2 regions of the Rosettibacter primus genome follow, and region 2 is predicted to be linked to the other one. Evidence: riboswitches for the same ligand, from Rfam matches in the RefSeq annotation. Region 2 holds a riboswitch; the other holds the start of a gene.

Region 1 (4,452 bases), 230 kb from region 2:
AGCTCTTTATAAACAAAGATTGGGTTTTAAGGTTGAAGCTTTGAATTATTATGAATCTGCATTATCGACAATTAACAAACTTAGTTATTATCCTAATATCGAAGAAAATTCTACTTTCATACAGTTAGAGAATGCAATAGTAGATGATTATCAAAGTTATGTTGAAAGTTTAGAAGAATTGCCAGAAAATACATCGATAAGTGCACTTGAAGAATGGATGAATAAAAGAATTCCTGAAATTCCAATGCTTGAAGATTCTGTTGCAGTAATTGATGATAATTATACTACAGTAATAGTTGGGGATTTTCCTTTAGAAATAAATAAATATGTTGAAAAGTATATTGAATATTTTACTGGAAGAGGGAGAAGATATATAGAAACATGGCTTTCTCGTTCTGGTAAATTTTTCCCAATGATGGCAAAAATATTTGCAGAAGAAAAAGTTCCGCAGCAGTTAATTTTTCTTAGCATGCCTGAAAGTGGATTAAATCCAATTGCTCGTTCCTGGGCAAGAGCTGTTGGAATATGGCAGTTTATGAAAGGTACTGCCAGACTTTATGACCTGGAAATTAATTTTTATATTGATGAACGAAAAGACCCTGAAAAAGCAACTCGGGCTGCGGCACGGCATCTTCGCGATTTATATTATTCTTTGGGAGATTGGTATTTAGCACTTGCAGCTTATAACAGCGGTGAAGGAAGAGTACGTAAAGCAATGAGAAGAGCTGGGTCAAGTGATTTCTGGAAAATACTTCCTTATTTACCACGAGAGACAAGAAATTATGTGCCGCAATATATTGCTGTAACATTGATTGCAAGTCAACCTGAAAAATATGGTTTTACTGATGTTCAGTATGAAAAACCTCATGATTATGCAGTCTATAGAATTAATGAGTCTATCGATTTGAATGTTCTTGCAAAATGTGCAGGAATTAGTGTTGATTTACTACGTGATATGAATCCTGAATTAACACAAAATGTTACCCCGCCTAATTATGATGGCGGCTATCCATTAAAAATTCCTTCTAAAGTTTATGATGTATTTGCTCAAAATCTTAAAAATTTACCCGACGATGCAAAACGTCAATATGTTATTCATACTGTTCAAGCAGGAGAAACTTTATATAAAATTGCTAATTTATATGATGTGAGTATTTCTCAACTTGCAGAATTTAATGGAATTTCTTCACGAAAAAAGTTGACTCCAGGTATTGAATTAAAAATTCCTAAATCTAATATCGATGTTGATGACCTCCCAATAAATACCGATATGCTTCCAGCTATTGAAGAAGAAATTACTTCACTTGATAATAACCCTTCTTACAAACTTCAAATTACAACTTCTACAAATGATGATAAGTATGCTCAGCTTTATTCAGCTATGTTGGAAGATTCCGTCGAGTTTATAGTTCCTGAAGGAAAAATTCCAGTTAACTATATTGTGAAAAGTAAAGATAATCTTGTTGATATTGCTGATTTATTTGATGTAAGAGTATCGGACATAAGAAACTGGAATAATCTTCCATATACAAGCACAGTAAAAGTAGGTCAGGAATTGACTATTTATGTTCCAAAAGACAAAGTTGATTATTATTCCAGAATTAACGAAATGAGCGAAAAAGAAAAGAGCGAAATTTTATTTGTAAACTCTGATGAAACATGGATTGAGCATAAAATAAGAAGCGGAGAATCATTATCAAGTATTGCTGCTAAATATGGAGTAACAGTAGCTCAATTGAAAGAATGGAATAATCTGAAAAGCAATAATATTTATAAAGGGAAAAAATTGGTTGTTTATTCTGGTAACACAAGAAATATGTCATTGAATTCTGCATCAAATAAAACAACAACAAAATATAAAGTTCGTAAAGGAGATTCATTAAGCGAAATTGCAACAAAATTTGGAGTTACAATAGCTCAGCTTAAAAAGTGGAATAACTTAAAATCAAATTCAGTTAGATTAGGACAAGTCTTAACTGTTCATGGCAATGAAGACATTCGTTCATATGGTGATAACACTGTTAAAAGAAATTCAAATGTTGTTAAATATGTTGTCAGGAAAGGGGATTCAATTGGTAAGATTGCACAGAACTTTAATGTTACTATAAATGATATTAAGAGATGGAACAACTTAAAAAATAATAATATTGTTGCTGGAAAAACATTGATACTTTACTCGGATAGTGAAGTAGATACCAAATCAAAAGTTAAGTCAACAAATAAAGATCTTATTGCAAAAAATAATACTACTGAAAAAGTTCAGATTCACAAAGTTAGAGAAGGTGAATCGCTCTGGACAATTGCAAAACTTTACAAAGTTCTTGTTGCTGATATAATTTCATGGAATAATCTTAAAAGTGACAAAGTAAAAATTGGCCAGGTTCTTAAGATTAGAAAATAAAAGAATAATTGATTACATTTGCACTGAAAATTTATTTAACTAATTAGTTCTTAAAAATAAAAAAGTCGTTAGGGGTGCTCCATTAAATGGGGCTGAGATTATACCCTCGAACCTGATCTGGGTAATGCCAGCGTAGGGAAACGGTAACAAAGAATAATTAAGTTACGCCGTTTTCCTCAAAAACGGCTTTTTTATTTCTAAAAATCTTGCATTTGCAAGGGAAGGAGGAATAAAAATGAAAAACTTAATTATTCTTTTTTTGTTTTTATTAAATAATATTTATGCACAAACTATAATAAATGGAAGAGTTTTCAGCTCTTCTAGTAAACAACCTTTATATTTAGCAAATGTTATAGTTAAAGGTACACATATCGGCACAAGTACAGATGAAAATGGAAAATTTATTCTTAAAGGAGAATTCAAAAGTTCTGATAAATTATTGATTTCGTATCTTGGTTATGAACCAAAGGAAATCTCAATTGAAGAACTATTAAAACTAACAGATAAAAATATATTCCTTGAAAGTAAATTAATAACTAGTCAAACTGTTCTTGTAAAAGGAACAATTGCTAAATCTGGTATAACACCGATAAGTTTTACTAAACTTGAACGCAGCAAAATTGCCGATACATATACTTATCAAGACATACCAGAAATATTAAGTTATACTCCATCAGCAACTTTTTATTCAGAAAATGGAAATGGGCTTGGATATAATTATTTGAGTATTAGAGGATTTGACCAGCGCAGAATTTCAGTCTCTATTAATGGAATTCCACAAAATGACCCGGAAGATCATAATGTTTACTGGATTGATTTCCCAGATTTACTTGAAAGCACAGAATTAATTCAAGTGCAAAGAGGAGCAGGTTCTGGTATAGCAGGTTATGCTGCAATTGGTGGTGCTATTAACATTATTACATCAACTTACTCCGACCAGCCTCGTGTGGAATTCTCTTCTTCAATTGGAAGTTTTAATACAAGAAAATATTCTGCCGCTGTTTCAAGTGGATTAATTAATAACAAATATTCAATTTATGCTAAGCTTTCTCAAACTTTGAGCAGTGGATATCGCAATTCGAGCTGGGTTGATTTAAAATCTTATCATTTATCTGCGGTTCGTTACGATGACAATCTAATTACACAGATCAATATTTTTGGTGGACCAATTGCTGATGGTCTTGCATATACAGGCTTACCAAAATTTGCCATAAAAGATAGAAATCTTCGTAAAGCAAATTATTCTTACTGGGAAGCAGATGAAAAAAATTATACTTACACACTCGAAAGACGACCAGATGAAATTGAAAATTTCTCACAACCTCATTTTGAACTATTAAATGAGTTTAAACTGAATGATAATGTAACATTTAACTCTGCTTTGTTTTTAGTTTTGGGCAATGGATTTTTTGATTATGATGGTTCATGGGCAGATACTACTTATTTCAGATTAACAAAAGAAAATGGATTTTATCCAACTGAAAATCCCGGGAATGTTTTGATTCGTGCAATGGTTGAAAATAAACAATGGGGTTGGATCCCTCGAGCAAGTATTAAACATAATAATGGTGAATTGATATTAGGCGGAGAACTTCGATTACATAACTCTATTCACTGGGGAAGTATTAATTATGGTGAAAATTTGCCGAAAGGTCTAACTAAAGATTTCCGTTATTATTACTATGAAGGTGGAAAAGACATACTGAGTTTTTTTGTAAATGAAAATTATCAGCTTACTTCAAATATCAACATACTTGCTGAAGCTCAATTATCTTATCATAAATATAAAATAAAAAATGAAAGATATGTGAATAATAATTTTAGTATTGATGACCTTTATTTTAATCCAAGATTTGGAATTAATTATCGTTATTCATCTGATTGGAATTTGTATTTTTCTTTTGCAAGAGTAACACGAGAACCAAGACTTAAAAATTATTACGATGCTGCTGAATCGAGTGGCGGGGCAGTTCCTCAATTTGAAACTAAACCTGATGGTACTTATGATTTTTCAAAACCACTTGTTAAACCAGAAACAATGAATAATTTTG
Region 2 (4,452 bases):
TATTTTCGCGCAAATGAAGGAATTGCATATAAATTTTGAGAGCAGAATATTATTACTAAATAAATAGTAATAAGAGAAAAAAATAATTTTTTCATAAAGTCACCTTTATTATTGTAGAATTGTAACTTCAGTTGAATGTTCATTTACTTTTATAATTTGAGATTCACTTTCGGGAACGCCAAGAAAATCGGCAACTGGTTTAACAAGTAATTGATAATTTAGTGTTGCTGTAACTTTTAATTTCCCTGGTGCTATGTTATTAGGAACTTTGAAAGTGAAGGTTTCAATTTTTGTTTCGCGAGGACCAATTCTATAATCAACTCCGAGTGATGCAGTATTCCATTGTTGAATTGTCATTCTTCCTTGAGGGTCAAAATATGGCATTCTAAAAATTCTATCACCTATAGGAATTCCATCTCTTTGAACACCTTTGAAGTTAGGGTCATTAAGTGCAATGCCCATATCTTGATAAGCAAGAACATCACTTCCAATTGTATATTCTTCACCTTCAAAACCTTTTTTATCTACAGGTATATGATAAACATTCCCTTTTGAATCTACTGCTTCAACATGCAGCCATACGATTCTATCTTCAACTGAACCAGTTGGAAACTTATGTCCAGTTTTCTGATTGAACAAAGCTAAAGTAAATTTAACAACGCTTCCAGGTTCTACTTCTCTAATATCAGGATTAATTCTTAATTCAATAACACCTTGAACTTTTCCGGGGTCATGAGCTCCGTGAAAAAGATGTAGTCTTGCATCAGGATACTTAGCCCCCATCGAAGCAGTTTTGAATTCTGCTTTTGGCATATGACAATCCTGGCATTGAACACCTTCTTTTGCATAAGGTCCTTCTTTCCATTCGAGATGAGTTGATTTAACCCAAACATCATAAGGAGATTTTTCATTATGACAAATCCCACAAAAATCACCTGACTTCAGTAATGGGTTTACTTCAATTTCATGTGCAGGAGATAAAATTTCAGGTTTACGAGAAGCAAATTTGGTTCTGCCAGGTTTCATTATGTAATTAAAATTATATGGTGTGTCGCCAGCATAACCAGCGATGCTATGACAAACTTCACAGGATACAGATTCATTTGCTCTTGAATTTTTACTTGGTAATGGCGGAGGAACATCTCCTGCAACATATGCAAGCGGTGAATGACAACCATTACAACCTGCTTTTACTTCTGCAACCTTTTCATCTTTTTCGGCATGAGGTACAGCTAACTTAAAATATTCTATTTCATCCCATTCATGAGTATATGCCTGCGACATCATTGCTTGTTTCCATTGCTGATAAAAATCTGTATGACATGCTGAACCACAATACTCAGGTGTTTTAAAATCATCATACTTGAAAGTGCCAAGTCCTGTCTGTGCATGAATATTAAAAAAAATAATGTTGTATGTAAGAATTATTAAAATAAATTTATTGAACTTCATATACCCTCCATAAAATATTGAACAATCTGAACACAACATAAATAGAAACTTCAATTAATACAATAATTATTTTAGCATTATGAAATTGAAAAATGATATGAAATATTTTGTCTTACTCTTAAATTTTTTTGTGAAATAATTTAGGGGAATTTTAATCAACAAATTTTATTCAAAGTAAATAAGATGTAAAATTTTTTAGCATTCTTGATAAATTGAATGTTTAAAACTAACTTGTCGATGTAAAAATTTTTAAGTGTCGAAGAAAAAGACAATTTTATTACACTAACAAATGATAAATTAAGAACATCATGATGATTCTTATTAATATTTTTTAATTAGTTTTTAATATTTGCAAAATCTTGTCCATATAAAATTCTAAGTTGATATTAAAAATTCTATTAGTTTATTGACATAAAATAAAAAAGTATTACCGAGGAAGCTGGGGACAACCCGGCTGAGAGGAAGTCTGGAATGCGACTTCGGCCTTTTGAACCTGATCCGGGTAATACCGGCGTAGGGAAGGTAAAGAATAAAAATTCCCTTCTTTAAGCCAAAATTATCCTGCCCCATTGCTTCCATCGGTGTTAAATAAATAACTAAAATGATGGAGGCTCAAATGACTCAATTAGATTTTGCACGCGCAGGCAAAATAACAGATGCTATGCTGTATGTTGCCGAAAAAGAAAACAAAAATCCGGAAGAAATCCGTGAACTTGTAAGTTCAGGGAAAGTGGTAATTCCCGCCAATATAAATCATCATAATCTCAATAAATTTACAGGTATTGGTGAATCACTTTCTGTAAAAATTAATACCAACATTGGTACATCTTATGACTATATAAATATTGATGAAGAAATTGAAAAAGCGAAAATAGCAATTGAATATGGCACAGATACTTTAATGGATTTATCTACTGGCGGCGATTTACAATTTATCCGTCAACAAATTTTAAATATTTGTGAAGTCCCATTGGGCACTGTTCCCATTTATGAAGCTGAATTTAGAGTTGCTAAAAGATCATCAATTTATGATATGACCGATGAAGATTTATTCGAAGTAATTGAAGATCACGGTAAACAGGGAGTTGATTATATCACAGTTCATTGTGGAATTACTTTTGAAACATTACGAAGATACCAAAACGAAAATAGAATTACGGGAATTGTTTCTCGAGGTGGCGGTTTAATAGCTGCATGGATGCTTAAAAACAAAGAAGAAAACCCTCTATATAAATATTATGATAGGCTTCTTGAGATTGCACATGAATATGATATGACATTGTCTCTTGGTGATGGATTAAGACCCGGAAGTTTGAATGATTCTACAGATAGAGCACAAATTGCAGAATTAATGATAATTGGTGAATTGGTAGAAAGAGCACGCAAAGCTGGAGTTCAAACGATGGTTGAAGGACCAGGTCACATTCCTCTTAATGAAATACAAACAAATGTGCAAATTCAGAAAAAGCTTACTAAGAATGCTCCTTTTTATATTCTTGGAATGCTGCCTACTGATGTAGCAGCAGGATTTGACCACATTGCAGGTGCAATTGGCGGGGCGCTTGCCGGCTGGTATGGCGCTGATATGTTATGCTACATAACCCCTGCAGAGCATGTCGGTCTTCCAACAGTAACTGATGTGAAAGATGGCGTTATTGCTTTTAAAATTGCAGCTCATGTTGCTGATATAGCTCGAGGAAATAAAGATGCTCTTGAAAGAAATAAAAAAATGAGCGAAGCTCGTTACAAATTAGATTGGGATAAGCAATTTGAATTAGCTTTATATGGCAACGAAGCAAAGAAAATTTTTGAAAAAAGAGCAAGCAAAACTGATGCATGCTCAATGTGCGGTCCTTTCTGCCCAATGAATTTGGTTGAAAATACAATTCGTAAAAATAAATTAGTAGAGGTATAAATATGAAAAAAGCTGAATTTCCTGCTATTGGGAAAATTAGTCCTGAATTTTTTAATCATTATATTTATCCTCAACTTGGTGCAAAAAGAAATGATGTATTGGTTCCTCCTCATCATGGAATTGATATTGGTATTGTTCAAGTATCGAACGAAACAGTAATGGCAATTACTACAGACCCAATTTATATTGTTCCACAATATGGCTGGGAAAAGGCTGCTTGGTTCGCATGGCATATTTTAGCAAGTGATGTTACAACAAGTGGATTCCCACCAGCTTATGCAGTTTTTGATTTTAATTTACCCATGAGCATTACCGAAGATGAATTTGAAAAGGTATGGAATGTAATTCATCACGAATGTGAGAAATATGGAACAGCTGTAATTACAGGTCATACTGCAAGATATACTGGAACAGATTACCCAATGGTTGGTGGCGCTACCTTTATTGCACTTGGACCTAAAGATAAATATCTAACTCCAAATATGGCTCAAGTTGGTGATGCTGTTATTATCACTAAAGGAGCAGCAATCGAAGCTGTAGGAATTTTTGCCAATACATTTAAAAATTACATTAAAGAAAAATTAGGTGATGAAATATTTTTTAAGGCTGAAAATTTATTTTATAAAATGAGCACAGTTGATGATGCGCTGACAGCAGTTAAAATTGGAGTTAGAGAAGAAGGAATTACTTCAATGCACGATGCAACAGAATGCGGTGTAATCGGTGGTGTTTATGAAGTAGCTCAAGCAAGTAATAAAGGGATTATTATTTATAAAGATAAAATTCCCGTTTTACCAGAAGTTAAATCTGTATGCGAACTATTCAATATGGACCCTTATATTTCAATTAGTGAGGGGACATTAGTAATTACTGTAAGACCGCATAAAGTTGATTTACTTATTAATGAATTAAGTGACAAAGGAATTCATTGTGCTGTAGTTGGTGAAATACTTCCCTTAGAAAAGGGAAGATGGATTGTTGAGAACAATCAAACTAAACAATTAGAACATCCACGAGTAGACCCGTTCTGGCAAGCAATAGCAAAAGCTTTTGAAATGAAAATTAATTAGAGTAAAAGTGAAAAC

What was found. A riboswitch is a leader RNA that binds a small molecule or an ion and turns the genes downstream of it on or off. The one in region 2 is predicted to bind thiamine pyrophosphate.
Region 1: another riboswitch for thiamine pyrophosphate. It lies ahead of VJY32_RS01245 (TonB-dependent receptor); the one in region 2 lies ahead of thiC (phosphomethylpyrimidine synthase ThiC).

Annotation. Positions count from the first base shown of each region.
Region 1 is NZ_JAYKGK010000001.1:271,765-276,216, reverse strand. It holds gene VJY32_RS01250 (LysM peptidoglycan-binding domain-containing protein) at 1-2,401, shown strand, start outside; TPP riboswitch at 2,462-2,557, shown strand; gene VJY32_RS01245 (TonB-dependent receptor) at 2,637-4,452, shown strand, end outside.
Region 2 is NZ_JAYKGK010000001.1:497,339-501,790, reverse strand. It holds gene VJY32_RS02170 (hypothetical protein) at 1-95, opposite strand, end outside; gene VJY32_RS02165 (multiheme c-type cytochrome) at 109-1,452, opposite strand; TPP riboswitch at 1,875-1,990, shown strand; gene thiC (phosphomethylpyrimidine synthase ThiC) at 2,069-3,367, shown strand; gene VJY32_RS02155 (AIR synthase family protein) at 3,370-4,437, shown strand; gene thiD (bifunctional hydroxymethylpyrimidine kinase/phosphomethylpyrimidine kinase) at 4,445-4,452, shown strand, end outside.